DNA from 3 places in the Desulfomicrobium salsuginis genome. Region 3 is predicted to be linked to each of the others. Evidence: predicted binding sites of a transcription regulator. Region 3 holds the regulator's gene; each other region holds the start of a gene.

Region 1 (4,583 bases), on a different contig from region 3:
TTCCAGAACTCGTCCCAGGTCTGGAAGGAGTTGGGATCGCCGGTTTCAACGCCGAGAATCTGATCGCCGTACTTCTTCATGCGGCCGTTGCGCAGGACCATCTCCACCGCGGCGGCGAAGTTGATGTACGCGCCGCCGGAGGTGTAGGTGTCGCGGTTGGGCATGCGCGCCTCGGTGCAGCCGGACACGGCGTAGTCATAGGCTTCTGCGAAGGTCGCGCCCTTGGAGACGTACAGGGGCACGATCTCCTCGTCGTTGATCAGCTTGGGGAAGCCCGAGCCGTCCTTGATGGTCTCGGCCACGTCCCACAGGTAGCTCTCGGGGGAGCGACTGTGGATGCGGGCCGCGAGGTCCGGGTAGTGCAGCGGGAATTCGCGCTTTGACTTGAGGATGAGGTGCGTCAGGTCGTTGGTGGCGTCACGTCCGTCCGGGGTCTGGCCGCCGACTGTCACGGCCTCCCAGTGCGCGTAGCCCTCGTTGAAGGCGCCGCCCGTGGGGGAGATATACATGTCGATGAACTCGGCCATGCCGACCCACATGCACTCCAGAAGCTCCATGGCCTTTTCTTCCGTCAGGACGCCGGCTTCCATGTCCTGCTCGTAAAAGGGGAAGAAATACTGGTCCATGCGGCCGTTGGAGATGGTCGTGCCAGTCTTCTGCTCGATGCGGGAGAACATCTGGGTGAACCACTGGCTCTGGCAGGCCTCCCAGAAGTCGCGGGCCGGCTCGCCGGGCACGCGCTCTGCATTCTCGGCCATGCGGATCAGCTCGGCCTTGCGAACCGGATCGGACTCCTTCGCCGCCACTTCGCGGGCGAGGACGGCGTGGCGCCCCGCCCAGTGCACGATGGCCTCGCAGACGATGACCACGGCTTCGAGGAAGGGCTTCTTCTCGCAGTTGTCCTTGGGGCTCAGCGGGTCGAGGGCGTCCAGCTTCTCCTGGGCTTCGCGCCGGATGTCGTTGAAGCCGCGCTTCAGGATCTTCTCGTAGTCGTGGACCCACTGGATGGAGGAACGGAAGGACGCGGTCTCGTTGACGATGAAGCGGGACATGAGCCCGTCCGGATCGTCGTAGGTCAGTTTGTGCACGTCCGCGGGCAGGGCGGCGTTGAGCTTCTCGTGGAAGGTCTTGCCCTTCCAGAAGGGAGCGATCTGCTCGACGACGATCGCGGCGTCCTCGGGGGTGATGGTTGCGGGAGAGGTCGGCCGGTTGGGCAGTTCCTTGACCGCGATGTCCAGGAAGTCGCCGTCCAGTTCGGGGTAGAGGATTCCGTAGCGGCCGTCGCAGCCGGCGCGGCCGAGCAGAAGCTGGTCGTCCTGGACATAGACGGTCATGTTCTCGGCGATGTGCTTCAGGGCCTTGGCCCAGCGCAGGACCAAGGGCTGGCCTTCGGTCTCCTGCATGGACTGGGTGAAATAGAGGGCGCGTTCTATATCAATGCGCGGCTTCTGCCCGTCGAATTTCTCCAGCATCTTGAAAACGCGACTGTGCGTCTCGCGGAACCTGTCTTCCTTGCCCTCGATTTTCTCGTAAAGCCTCTGTTCCTGAGGGGACATGCACTCACATGTAAACCTTGTCATGACTCTGCTCCTCGTATCTAATTTAATTCAGATCACATGGTGAAATCAGCACATGCGTTGAAACCATGCATCAATATTTTGTTGCACCGGAAGTTTCATTTCGGCTGTACGTCTCACTTCCGTACCCGGGCGAGCTTGAGCATTCTCTGTGCCAAAGCACATAACCAAATGAAAATACTAGATTTGTCTACCTCCCGTGACCATGCCGCCATGCGGGTGGAAAAACGCGACCCCGAACTGTCGCATTTTTGCATCACCTCCGTTGAATTTCATTTTTTTCACCCCAAAACCGCCGCATTTTTGCGACAAACCTGACTGGACACATCAGAAATCGCACCTGCGAAATGTGAAAATCGGAACATAAACCCGTTGGACGCCGGGCGCTTTGTGATTTTATTCCCATATGACAGACACTGATAAGAACGATTCCCGGCAGTTGCACTTTTGCGACGAATGCACCGAAAAGCAGCCAACCCTCTGTGGAATAAATTTTCAACATGTTGAAATTATATAATTTTTAATTTCAACAGCCTTGGCAAACTTCATTTTTGTCTGGCATACATCCTGCTCATGTTTCGACAACACCCCGTGACCAGAGGGCGACAGTCAAGAACATTGCCGAGCGGTGCTGGTCGAAAACACATTTTTGGAGGAACAATGAAAAAGAGTCTCGTTTTTGCCGCGTTGAACGTGCTGGCCCTGATCGGCCTGCTGGTAGGCTTTGGAACCGCGGAGGCCGGCAAGCCCGTCACCCTGCGCATCGGCCATCCCATGGCTCCGGGCAACAACGTCACCCTGGGCATCGAGAAGTTCAAGGAACTCGTCGAGGCCAAGAGCGACAAGCAAATCAGGATTCAGGTCTTCGGCAGCGCCCAGCTGGGCAGCGACCGCGTGACCACCGAGGCGGCCCAGGCCGGTACGCTCGACATGTCCTCGTGCTCCTCCCCGAACATGGCCAGCTTCAGCAAGGCATACATGGCCCTGGACCTGCCCTACATCACCTCCCCCAAGCACCAGGAAAACCTGTACAAGGCCCTCGATGAAGGCGAACTCGGCAAGGAACTGGAAAAGGTCGCCAACGAGATCGGCCTGACCACCATCATGTTCAGCCAGTACGGCTACCGCAACTTCGTCAGCACCAAGAAACCCCTGAAGACCGTGGCCGACCTGGCCGGCCTGAAGGTCCGCACCACCGACTCCCCCGTCGAGGTGGAAGTGGCCAAGGCCTTAGGGATGAACCCCGCCCCCGTGGCCTGGGGCGAGACTTACACCGCCCTGCAGCAGGGCACCGTGGACGCCGAAGGCAACACCTTCTCCCTGCTCAACGACGCCAAGCACACGGAAGTGCTGAAGTACGCCATGGACTCCAACCACAACTACAGCATGCACGTCCTGCTGATGAACAAGAAGAAGTTCGACAGCCTGACCCCCGAGCATCAGGCCATCATCCGCGAAGCCGCCCATGAAGCCCTCGTCTGGCAGCGCGGCATCACCGACGAACTTGAAAAGAAGGCCTGGGACGCGTTCAAGGAAAAGGGCATCGAAGTAACCATCCTGAACGACGAGGAACGCGCCAAGCTGGTGGAGCTCACCGCCCCCGTGCGCGACGAGTTCGCCAAGCAGATTCCGGCGAACCTCCTGCAGCTGCTCAAGGACACTCAGAAATAATCCGCTGGCCCCGCCCGCACTTCCGGCGGGAGGGGCCGACAGACACCCGGGAACAGAAACCGCATGCCTGCGCACCGTCCGGCCGCTGCCCGGCGCACTCCGGCGGGACATAGGGAGACGACATGGAACAGAATATCAACTGCGGCGTGATGCCCATCGAACTTGTGGATGAGCCTGTCGCTCCACGCGGCATATGGAGCTGGGTCGACGAGAACTTTGAAAAAATGTTCCTCGTCTCCGGCCTGCTGGCCATCATCCTGTTCATCACGTTCCAGACGACATACAGATACATCATCGTGCACTTCGCCAGTTCGGCCGGCGCGGCCGTCTGGACCGAAGAGCTCGCGCGCTACATCTTCATCTGGATCAGCTACCTGGCCCTGTCCGTGGCGATCAGGAAGCGCAGCTCCATCCGCATCGACATCATCTACGACCGGTTGCCGGCACGCATGCAGAACGCGAGCTGGGTCATCGTCGAAATCTTTTTCCTGATCCTCACCCTGACCATCTGCTGGTACGGCTGGACGCAGATCGAACGGCTGAAGGAATTCCCGCAGGTCACGACGGCGCTGCGAATCCCCTACATCATCCCGTACCTGATCCTGCCCCTGGGCTTCGGGCTCATGAGCCTGCGCCTGCTGCAGAGCCTAGCATCCCAGGTCAAGATCTGCGGCCCCCTGGACACGGCCCTGGCTGTCGTCGCCGCAGGCGCGGTCATCGCCCCGGCCGTGCTCGCCGAGTACATCGAACCCCTGCCGGCCCTGTTCGGCTACTTCGCCGTGCTCTGCGCCCTGGGCGTGCCCATCGCCATCTCCCTGGGCCTATCCACCCTGGCCACGGTCATCTGTGCCGAGACCCTGCCCATCGAGTACCTGGCCCAGACGGCCTTCACGTCCATCGATTCCTTCCCGATCATGGCCATCCCCTTCTTCATCGCGGCCGGAGTGTTCATGGGCGCGGGCGGCCTGTCCCAGCGCCTGCTGGCCCTGGCCGATGAAATGCTCGGAGGCCTGTACGGCGGCATGGCCCTGGTCACCGTGGCGACGTGCATGTTCTTCGGCGCCATCAGCGGTTCGGGCCCGGCCACGGTGGCGGCCATCGGCGCCCTGACAATCCCCGCCATGGTCGAACGCGGCTACGACAAGTACTTCGCGGCGGCCATCGTTGCCGCATCCGGGGCCATCGGCGTGCTCATCCCGCCGAGCAACCCCTTCGTGGTCTACGGCATCTCGGCCCAGGTCTCCATCGGCGACCTGTTCATTGGCGGCATCGTGCCGGGCATCCTCACGGGTCTGGTCCTGATGGCCTACTCCTACTTCTACGCCAAATCCCGGA
Region 2 (4,583 bases), 810 kb from region 3:
GACCTGCTCGAAGCGCCCCCGGTTCATGACCGCCACGGTGTCGGACATGACCAGGGCCTCGGACTGGTCGTGGGTGATGTAGATGAAGGTCGTGCCGATCTTGGCCTGCAGCTTCTTGAGCTCGACCTTCATCTGTTCGCGGAGCTTCAGGTCCAAAGCGCCCAGGGGCTCGTCCAGAAGCAGGAGACTCGGTTCGAGGACCAGGCAGCGGGCGATGGCCACGCGCTGCTTCTGGCCGCCGGAAAGCTGGTTGATACGCTTGGCGCCGTAACCGGGCAGGTCGACGCGTTCCAGGATCTCCTCCGTACGCCTGCGGATCTCGGCCGAGGACACCTTGCGACGCTTGAGGCCGAAGGCGATGTTCTCGGCCACGTCCATCATGGGAAAGAGCGCCAGATGCTGGAAAACCAGATTGACGGGCCGCTTGTCGGGCGTGACCCCGCGCATGTCCCGGCCGCTGATCTCGATGGTCCCGTCCGTCTGTTCCTCGAAACCCGCGATCATGCGCAGAAGCGTGGTCTTGCCGCAGCCCGAGGGGCCGAGGATGGAAAAGAAGGAACCCTTGGGCACCGGGAACGAGACGTCGTCCACGGCCCGAAACGTTCCGAAATCCTTGACCAGACGGGAAACGACCAGATCGGGTTGCATGCGCCTTCCTTGTGAGAAAATTGGGGAGGGGTCCGCAGCCGAGCGGCTGCGGACCCGCGGGACGTTAGTTGGCGGCCTTGACCTTGTCCAGCACCTTGCCTTCCATGGCTTCGAGCTTGGCGGGCACGGGCGGGTACCACTTGATGTTGTCGATGACCGCCTGCGGGAAGGAGCGGTCGAAGTTGGCCTGGAAGGCCTTGTCGACGAAGGGAGCGGCGTCCTTGGAGGCCGTGGGGGTCTTCTCGGCCGAGGTGAAGTAGCCGCTGTTCTCGGGCTTGAGCATGAAGTTGATCCAGGCGTAAGCGGCCTCGACGTTCTTGGCCTTGGCCGGGATGGTGAACGTGTCGATCCAGCCCAGGGCGCCCTCGACCGGGGCCACGAAGTCGAGGTCCTTGTTCTCGTCGTGCAGCTTCCAGCCGCCGTTGTCCCAGGCCTCGGCCACGGTCACTTCGCCCGAGCGCACGGATTCCAGCAACTGGTCGCCGTTGGCCCAGTAGTTCTTGACCAGGGGCTTGGCCTTGATCAGCTCGGCCTCGATCTTGGCGAGCATCTCGCCGTAGGCCTTCTCGTCGGCGTAGAGGGCAAAGGGGTCGTAACCCATGGCGAAACCGAGGCCGATCAGCACGGGCCTCTTCAGCCGGTAGCTGATGCGGCCCTTGTACTGCGGGTCGATGAGCGCCTTCCAGGACGTGGCGCCCTTGGCCTGGGCGGAGTTGACCACCAGGCCGGAGGTGCCCCAGCAGAAGGGCACGGCGTAGGACTTGCCGCCGACCAGGGTGTTCTTCTTCACGGCGTCGAGCATGGAGGGAATGAAAAGTTCGGCCTGGATCTTGGAGTAGTCGATGGGCTGGTAGATGCCGAACTCCTCCTGCACCGAGGAGATGCGGTCCTGGCTGGGCTGGGCCAGGTCGAAGCCCGCGCCGCGCGTGGCCCGCAGCTTGGCGATCATTTCCTCGTTGTTGGAGTACGTCACCTCGACCTTGATGCCGGTCTCGGCCTGGAACTTGTCGACAAGTTCCTTGGGCGCGTAGCCCTTCCAGGTCAGCAACTGCAGGGTGTCGGCCATGGCCACGGAAGAACCGGCGAGCATCAGTGCCATCAGCAGAACAAGACGTTTCATGCGAAATTCTCCTTGTGAAGGTGTGACGGGAAACCGAAACAAACCCTATCACTGGCAACCAAAACTGACAAGAACGTGGCGAATCAGCGGCAGGACGAGGACAGACCCTGCCGAGAGTTCACGCGGCCGGGCGCGCCGGTTCTTTTGAACCACGCGCCTGGATGACAGGGCGAAAGACGAAGCGCCTCCGTCGCATCCGACGGAGACGGCGTCACCAGCCGATGAGCATGCGGCTGCGGTCCGGAAAGGCCTTACGCACGCGCAAGGCCACGACATAAGACAGCCAGATGACGAGGGCGGAGAGGATCGGCAGAAGATGCAGGCCGAAAAAGGCATCATACCAGTCTCTGATTTCCCAGATCAGCCAGATGAACCACCCGTGCAGGAAATAGATGGAAAAACTGGAAGTGGCCAGTTGCTTCAAGAACCGGGAATCATACGCTTCAAACCTGTGCAGAAAGACCATGAAAAAAACGCACATGACCATTTTCTGAAGCAAAGATATGTCTATTCCATTGAACTCGAACGGATGATTCTGTAAATTGCCGCTTGTCGGCATGACAGCTGCCTGTAAAATTGCCAAAATCAGCACAACAAGAAAAAGCAAAAAATCTTTTTCATAAAGTTTTTTATAAATAAAATCTCTCTCCATCGAACACAGAATACCAAACATATAAACAGAAAAAAAATAAATAACAGACTGAGTTATTGATAAATTATTTACAGGCCTGTGCATAAAAAGTGAAATTATAGTCAACAATACTACTATATAAATTCTTTGCTTCTGATTCATCCGTATAAAATATACAAAAATCGGAGAAATAATATATACAGCCATTATAAATGGTATATACCAATATACAAGAACACCACCATGCCAATAATAAAGCAGGAAAGGCCGAATAATTTGGTCATAAAAAGTATCTGTTAATCCAAAATAATATTCTTTATATGGAATCCCAGTATATATTGCGACGCAAACAGGAATGACGGAAAGAATCAGATATGGCACGTATACGTTTTTTAATTTCTTCTTGATGAATGTTGGATAATGAAATTTCGGATAGAAAACGTGATGAAAAAGAAAGCCCGAGATAAACACAAACAGGGAAGTCCCCCCTGAAATGAGATTGGCCAGGGTGCGGTCCAGAAAACTCTCCAATTCCCATCCTGCAATGCCATAGCTGTGGCCCATGACGATGATCACGATGGTCACGGCACGAAAATACTCGAACGATCTGAGATACATGATTCCAATATTCCTTGTCGGGGGCTGCGAAATGCGGACAACTGGCGGGAACATCCTGCCGTCTTCCCGTCACACGAGTCGAACGCCTCCGATAGTCATAACCCCTTTCATACTCAAGATAATTTAATATCATGCCGTGACTGGAGCACGATGGCCCGAAACCTGCTTTGAAGGGGCAAAGCACCTTTTTGCCAGGTTTTTGACACGGAGATCACGCATGAGCCTTATCGATCCCATACAGCTGATGACCATGCTCGGCACGGCCCCCGAGCGCCAGAGCCGGCCCGCGGCCAGCGCGGACAGGTTCCAGTCCCACATGCGCCAAGCCATGGACGGTGGCGACACGCAGGCTCTCGGAACCCGGCTCGGCGGATCGGGCATGGACAACTCGCTGATGCAGAGCGCCCTGAACGGCCTGGCCTCACTCATGCGTCAGTCCCCCGCCACGGCCGGCGGCAAGGGCGCTGCCGACGCCCACGCCGGCATCGGCGAACTCTCGGCCGCCTTCGAGTCCGGGACGGAAGGGGTCAGCGCCATCGGCTACGACAAGAACGGCGGCACCTCCTACGGCACCTACCAGATCGCCTCCAAACCAGGCACCATGAAGGAGTTCATCGAATTTCTGAAGGACAAGGAGCCCGACTGGGCCGCCAAGCTCAAGGGCGCCGGGGCGGCCAACACGGGCTCGACCAAGGGCCGCATGCCCGACGCCTGGCGCAGCATCGCCGAACAGGACCCGGAAAAATTCGGCCGGCTGCAGCGGGAATTCATCGAATCCACCCACTACGAACCGGCCAAGGACAAAATCCTGTCACGCACCGGCATGAACGTGGACGAACTGCCCGCAGCGGCGCGCGAAGCCCTGTGGAGCACGGCCGTCCAGCACGGCCCGGCGGGCGCGGCCAGGATCTTCAGCCGCGCCATCAAGTCCATCGACAGCGAACTGCCCGAAAACAGGTTCGCCCAGAAGCTCATCGACAAGGTCTACGAGAACCGCAAATCCCAGTTCGGCTCCTCCACCGCCACCGTGCAGGCCAGCGTGCGCGGCCGCATGAACACGGAAAAGGAAATGGTCCTGGCCATGCTCCAGGGCGAGGACGCCAGGGCCTAGGCGCGGATTTAAGCAGTGATGGACGATATGGACTTCATGGACGGCATGGACTGGGCGGTGCCTGGTCCATAACGTCCATCTCGTCCATGAAGTCCAGATCGTCCATGCCTGCCCTCTTCCCCTCACCCTTCGCTCTTCCCCCTGATCATCCGCTTGTACGTCTCCAGAAGCTCCACGAAGGCGTCGTGATCCCCGCCCTTGTCCGGGTGCATGGACATGGCCTTCTTGCGGAAGACCCGCGCGAACTCCCGCCTGGACATCCTCCCGATCTCGGCCATGGTCAGGCCGAACAGCTCGCGCACCCGCTCGGGTTCCACGGGCCGGGCCGTTGGTTGCGGACGGCGGAAGTCGTTCATGAAGTTCTCGAAGATGCGCCTGAAGCCGTCGTCGGCCGGAAAGTCGCAGTCGAAGTGCATGAAGGCGTACCGACGCAGATAGTCGGCCGGGCCCGAGGG
Region 3 (4,583 bases):
CGACGCCCTGACCTATTTCCTGGACACGGGCGACATCCTGGCCCGCGGCAACGTCCAGGTCACCCTGAACTGACGAGCGGGAACATCTATGCGTTCACTCATTCTGATTCTCCTCCTGGCATGGGCCGCCCCCCTGTGGGCGGCGGAGCAGACCGTGCCGGTCAAGATCACGTCCGACACCATGACCTACACCCAAAAAGGCGACCAGGTGCTCTTTTCCGGGTCGGTGCACGTCATCCGCCAGGACGTCGAGATGTGGTCCGACACCCTGACCGTGTTCCTCGACAAAAAGCAGGGCGGAGGCAACTCCACCCAGACCGCCATGGACCAGCAAAGCTCCATCAAGAAAATCGTCTCCCAGGGCAATGTCCGCCTGAAGGCCGACAAGGGACGCTCCGGCACCTGCGCCAAGGCCACATACGAAACGGCCACGGAGATCCTGACCCTCGAAGGCGACCCCGTGCTCATGGAAGGCGCCAACAAGATCCAGGGCGAGGTCATCAAGCTCTACATGCGGGAGAACCGCAGCGAAGTCCTGGGCGGCAAGCAGCGGGTCGAGGCCATCTTCAACACCCCGGCCGACACCAAGGAGCTCAAGCCGTGACGATCCTGTCCGGCCGCCAGCTGGCCAAACGCTACGGCGCCCGCGACGTTGTCCGCGACATCGACCTCGACGTGCGCCAGGGCGAGGTCGTCGGCGTGCTCGGCCCCAACGGCGCCGGCAAGACCACGACCTTCTACATGCTCGCCGGCATCGTCTCGCCCACGCGCGGGGAGGTCACCCTGGACGGCGTGGACATCACCCGCTGGCCCCTGCACAAGCGCGCCCGCCTGGGCATGAGCTACCTGCCCCAGGAAAGCTCCATCTTCCGCAAGCTGACCGTGCGCCAGAACCTGCAGCTCATCCTGGAATACTCCGGCCGCACGGCCGAGGAACAGAAACGCACGGCCGACAGGCTCCTGGACGAACTCGGCATCACCCGCCTGCAGGACCAGCAGGCGGCCTACCTGTCCGGCGGCGAGCGGCGCAGGCTCGAAATCGCCCGCGCCCTGATCCGCGACCCGAAGTTCATCCTGCTGGACGAACCCTTCGCCGGCATCGACCCCCTGGCCGTGGACGACATCCAGACCATCATCGAGGGCCTCAAGGCCAAGGGCATCGGCGTGCTCATCTCCGACCACAACGTGCGCGAGACCCTGCAGATCTGCGACCGCGCCTACCTGGTGTATGACGGCCGCATCATCCTGAGCGGCAGCCCCGACGAAATCGTCGCCGACCCCGGGGCGCGCAAGGTCTATCTCGGCGAGGGTTTCAGCCTTTAGCGGCGTGCCGATTTCCCAAGGATTGCCACGACCTGCCTTCTGTGGCAAAGTCTTTGCTGGATGAATCCGCCGACGACAACACTGCATTTTACGCGTAGACGACAGAGACACTATGGGCCTTGAACTTCGACAGAACCTCAAGCTGACGCAGCAGCTGGTCATGACCCCGCAGCTGCAGCAGGCCATCAAGCTGCTTCAGCTCTCCCGATTCGAGCTCCTCGAAGCCGTTCAGCAGGAACTGCTGGAAAATCCGATGCTTGAGGAAGCGCCGCGGGAACTCTCCGAGGAGGTCGAAGCCCAGGCCCCGCCCGCCGAGCAGCGGGCCGACGTGTCCTTCGACGACGCCGAACTCATGCGCAACGCCGACTGGGAGAACTACCTCGGCGACTTTTCGAGCACGACCAAGCAGGTGCAGTTCAAGGAGACCGAGGCCCTCGAAGAGATGATGTCCTACGAGGCCAGGCTCTCGGGCAAGCCATCCCTGGAAGGGCATCTCCTGTGGCAGCTCTGCCTCTCCAACATCACCGAAGAGGAAGAGGCCATCGGCGAGGCCATCATCGGCAATCTGGACTCCCTGGGCTACCTGACGACCAGCGCCGAGGAGATCGCCTCCGAGACCCTTTCGCCCCTGGCCCTGGTCAAGTCCGTCCTGCACCGCCTGCAGCGCTTCGACCCCGTGGGCGTAGCCGCCCGTTCCCCCAAGGAGTGCCTGCTCATCCAGCTGGAGGTCCTGGGCCAGGACGACCCCATCCTCATCTCCCTGGTCGACGAGCATCTGGAGGACATCGAGAAGCGCCGCTACAAGCCGCTCCTGCGCAAGTTCAAGATCCAGATGGAGGACCTGAAGGCCTACCTGGACATCATCCAGACCCTGGACCCCATGCCCGGAGCGAGCTACGGCAGCGACAACACCGTCTTCGTCAGCCCCGACGTCTTCGTCTACGAGTACGAAGGCGATTTCGTCATCGTCATGAATGACGACGGCCTGCCCAAGCTGCAGCTCAGCCCCTACTACATGGAAGACACGAGCCTGGCCGTGAAGGGCCCGGACCGGGAGTACTTACACGACAAGATGCGCTCGGCCATGTGGCTCATGAAGAGCTTGCACCAAAGGCAGAGAACCTTGTATAAGGTGGTCGAGAGCATCGTGCGGTTTCAGCGGGCCTTCTTCGAGCACGGAGTGACCAAGCTCAAGCCCCTGATCCTCAAGGACGTGGCCGACGACATCGAGATGCACGAATCCACGGTCAGTCGCATCACCACGAGCAAGTACGTGGCCACACCGCACGGCATCTTCGAACTGAAATTTTTCTTCAATTCCGCGCTGGAGATGGACGACGGCACCCAGGTGGGCTCCGAATCCGTCAAGGCCATCATCAAGAAGATGGTCAGCGAGGAAGACCCCAAGCACCCCTACAGCGACGAGAAAATCGCAGCGGTGCTGAAGGAAACGCTGGATGTGAACATCGCCCGCCGCACGGTGGCAAAATACCGCGCCGTTCTGGGCATCGAGTCGTCATCCAAGCGCAAGCAGGTGTTTTGATATCCCACCCCGCGCCGCCCTTCGGGGAAGACGCGGGGTTGACCCTCAACTGACGAGGAGGATTCCATGAGGATAGTCTTCAACTTCAAGAACTTCGACCCTTCCGACCACCTGCGCAAGTACGCCAAGGACCGTTTCGGCAAGCTCGGCAAATTCATGGCCGGCACCCCTGACGCCGAACTGCAGGTCAACCTCGAAGTCGAGAAATTCCGCCATATCGCCGACGTCGTCCTGACCGGCAAGAACGTGCACATCTCCGCCCGCGAGGACAGCGAGGACATGTACTCCACCGTGGACATGGTGTGGGACAAGCTCGAAGCCCAGATGCGCAAGATCCGCGACAAGGACAAGAGCAAGCGCAAGGCCGGCGGCGAGACCGTGCGCATGGACGTCATCAGCTTCGACGAGGACACCACGGGCAAGCGCAGACAGAGCATCCAGCAGACCGACCACTTCGAGCCCAAACCCATGGTCGTCGAAGAGGCCGCCATGCAGCTCGGCAAGACGGAGAACGAGTTCCTCGTCTTCCTGAACGCCGAGAACGAACGCGTCAATGTCATCTACCGCCGCAAGACCGGCGACTTCGGCCTCATCGACCCTGGGGTATAAGGGCATGAAGCTTGCCGAATATCTGGACAAGGACCTGATCATTCCCGACCTTTCGGCCAGGACCAAGAAGGAGGTCCTGGCCGAACTCGTTTCGTCGCTTCCGGCCAAATTTCCCGGCGTGGACGCCAATCGCGTGGCCCAGGTGCTCATGGACCGTGAGCTGCTCGGCACCACGGGCATCGGCGACGGCATCGCCATCCCCCACGGGAAGCTGGACAGCCTCGGCCAGGTCATGGTCATCGTGGGCCGCAGCCGCGAGGGCGTCGATTTCGCCAGCCTGGACCACAAGCCGGCCACCATCTTTTTCACGGTCTTGGCCCCTTCCAACGTGGTGGGCCTGCACCTGAAGATCCTGGCCACAATCTCGCGCCTGCTCAAGGACACCGGCTTCCGTCAGGCTTTTTCCGACGCCGCCGACGGCGAAAGCCTGTGGCGGCTGCTGCAGTCCGTCTGAAAACCGCGCAGGGCACGTCACACATGGAGAAGCGCAGCGAACTCAAAAACGTCGTCATCGTCTCGGGCATGTCGGGCTCGGGCAAGAGCACGGCCCTGCGTGTCTTCGAGGACATGGGCTTCTTCTGCGTGGACGGCCTGCCGGCCCGCATGGCTCCGGCCCTGATCGAGCTGTTCTTCTCGTCCCCGTCCAAGGACTACCCGGGCCTGGCCATGGGCATGGACCTGCGCCAGCCCGACTTCGCCGGGCAGTGGCGTGAAGTGCTGCAGGACATGGAGAAGCTGTCGGTGCGCCCGACCATCCTCTTCACGGACTCCTCGGACCAGGTTCTGCTGCGCCGCTACGCCACCACGCGCCGGCCCCACCCCCTGGCCACGGGCAACCTGGGCCTGGAAGCCGCCCTGGACCGGGAGCGGGAGATTCTGGAGCCCATCCGCAACCAGGCCGACCTGGTCGTCGACACGTCCCACTACTCGGTCCACGACCTGCGCCGCGTCATCCAGGACAAGTGGGCCAGCATCGCCAGCCAGAGCCAGGGCATGCGCGTGCACCTCATCTCCTTCGGCTTCAAGTACGGGGCCCCGGCCGAGGCCGACGCGGTCATGGACCTGCGTTTCCTGCCAAACCCCTATTTCGTCGAGGACCTGCGTCCCC

The links. Region 3 encodes sigma-54, which starts transcription at its own class of promoters, with help from an activator protein. Its sites were predicted from a motif close to CTGGCACGGNNNNTGCTT; they were not measured.
Region 1: the regulator sigma-54 is predicted to act here: its motif matches at 1,718-1,735, upstream of hpsG ((2S)-3-sulfopropanediol dehydratase).
Region 2: the regulator sigma-54 is predicted to act here: its motif matches at 3,168-3,185, upstream of ACYQ3G_RS12765 (VgrG-related protein).

Annotation. Positions count from the first base shown of each region.
Region 1 is NZ_BAAHYA010000001.1:1,560,558-1,565,140, reverse strand. Features, by position in the region: gene hpsG ((2S)-3-sulfopropanediol dehydratase) at 1-1,580, opposite strand, end outside; gene ACYQ3G_RS07020 (TRAP transporter substrate-binding protein) at 2,238-3,248, shown strand; gene ACYQ3G_RS07015 (TRAP transporter large permease) at 3,398-4,583, shown strand, end outside.
Region 2 is NZ_BAAHYA010000002.1:1,255,891-1,260,473, forward strand. Features, by position in the region: gene ACYQ3G_RS12750 (ABC transporter ATP-binding protein) at 1-648, opposite strand, end outside; gene ACYQ3G_RS12755 (extracellular solute-binding protein) at 713-1,768, opposite strand; gene ACYQ3G_RS12760 (acyltransferase family protein) at 1,980-3,071, opposite strand; gene ACYQ3G_RS12765 (VgrG-related protein) at 3,235-4,128, shown strand; gene ACYQ3G_RS12770 (hypothetical protein) at 4,251-4,583, opposite strand, start outside.
Region 3 is NZ_BAAHYA010000002.1:2,067,169-2,071,751, forward strand. Features, by position in the region: gene lptC (LPS export ABC transporter periplasmic protein LptC) at 1-73, shown strand, start outside; gene ACYQ3G_RS16330 (LptA/OstA family protein) at 89-604, shown strand; gene lptB (LPS export ABC transporter ATP-binding protein) at 601-1,323, shown strand; gene rpoN (RNA polymerase factor sigma-54) at 1,436-2,866, shown strand; gene hpf (ribosome hibernation-promoting factor, HPF/YfiA family) at 2,933-3,475, shown strand; gene ACYQ3G_RS16350 (PTS sugar transporter subunit IIA) at 3,480-3,929, shown strand; gene rapZ (RNase adapter RapZ) at 3,953-4,583, shown strand, end outside.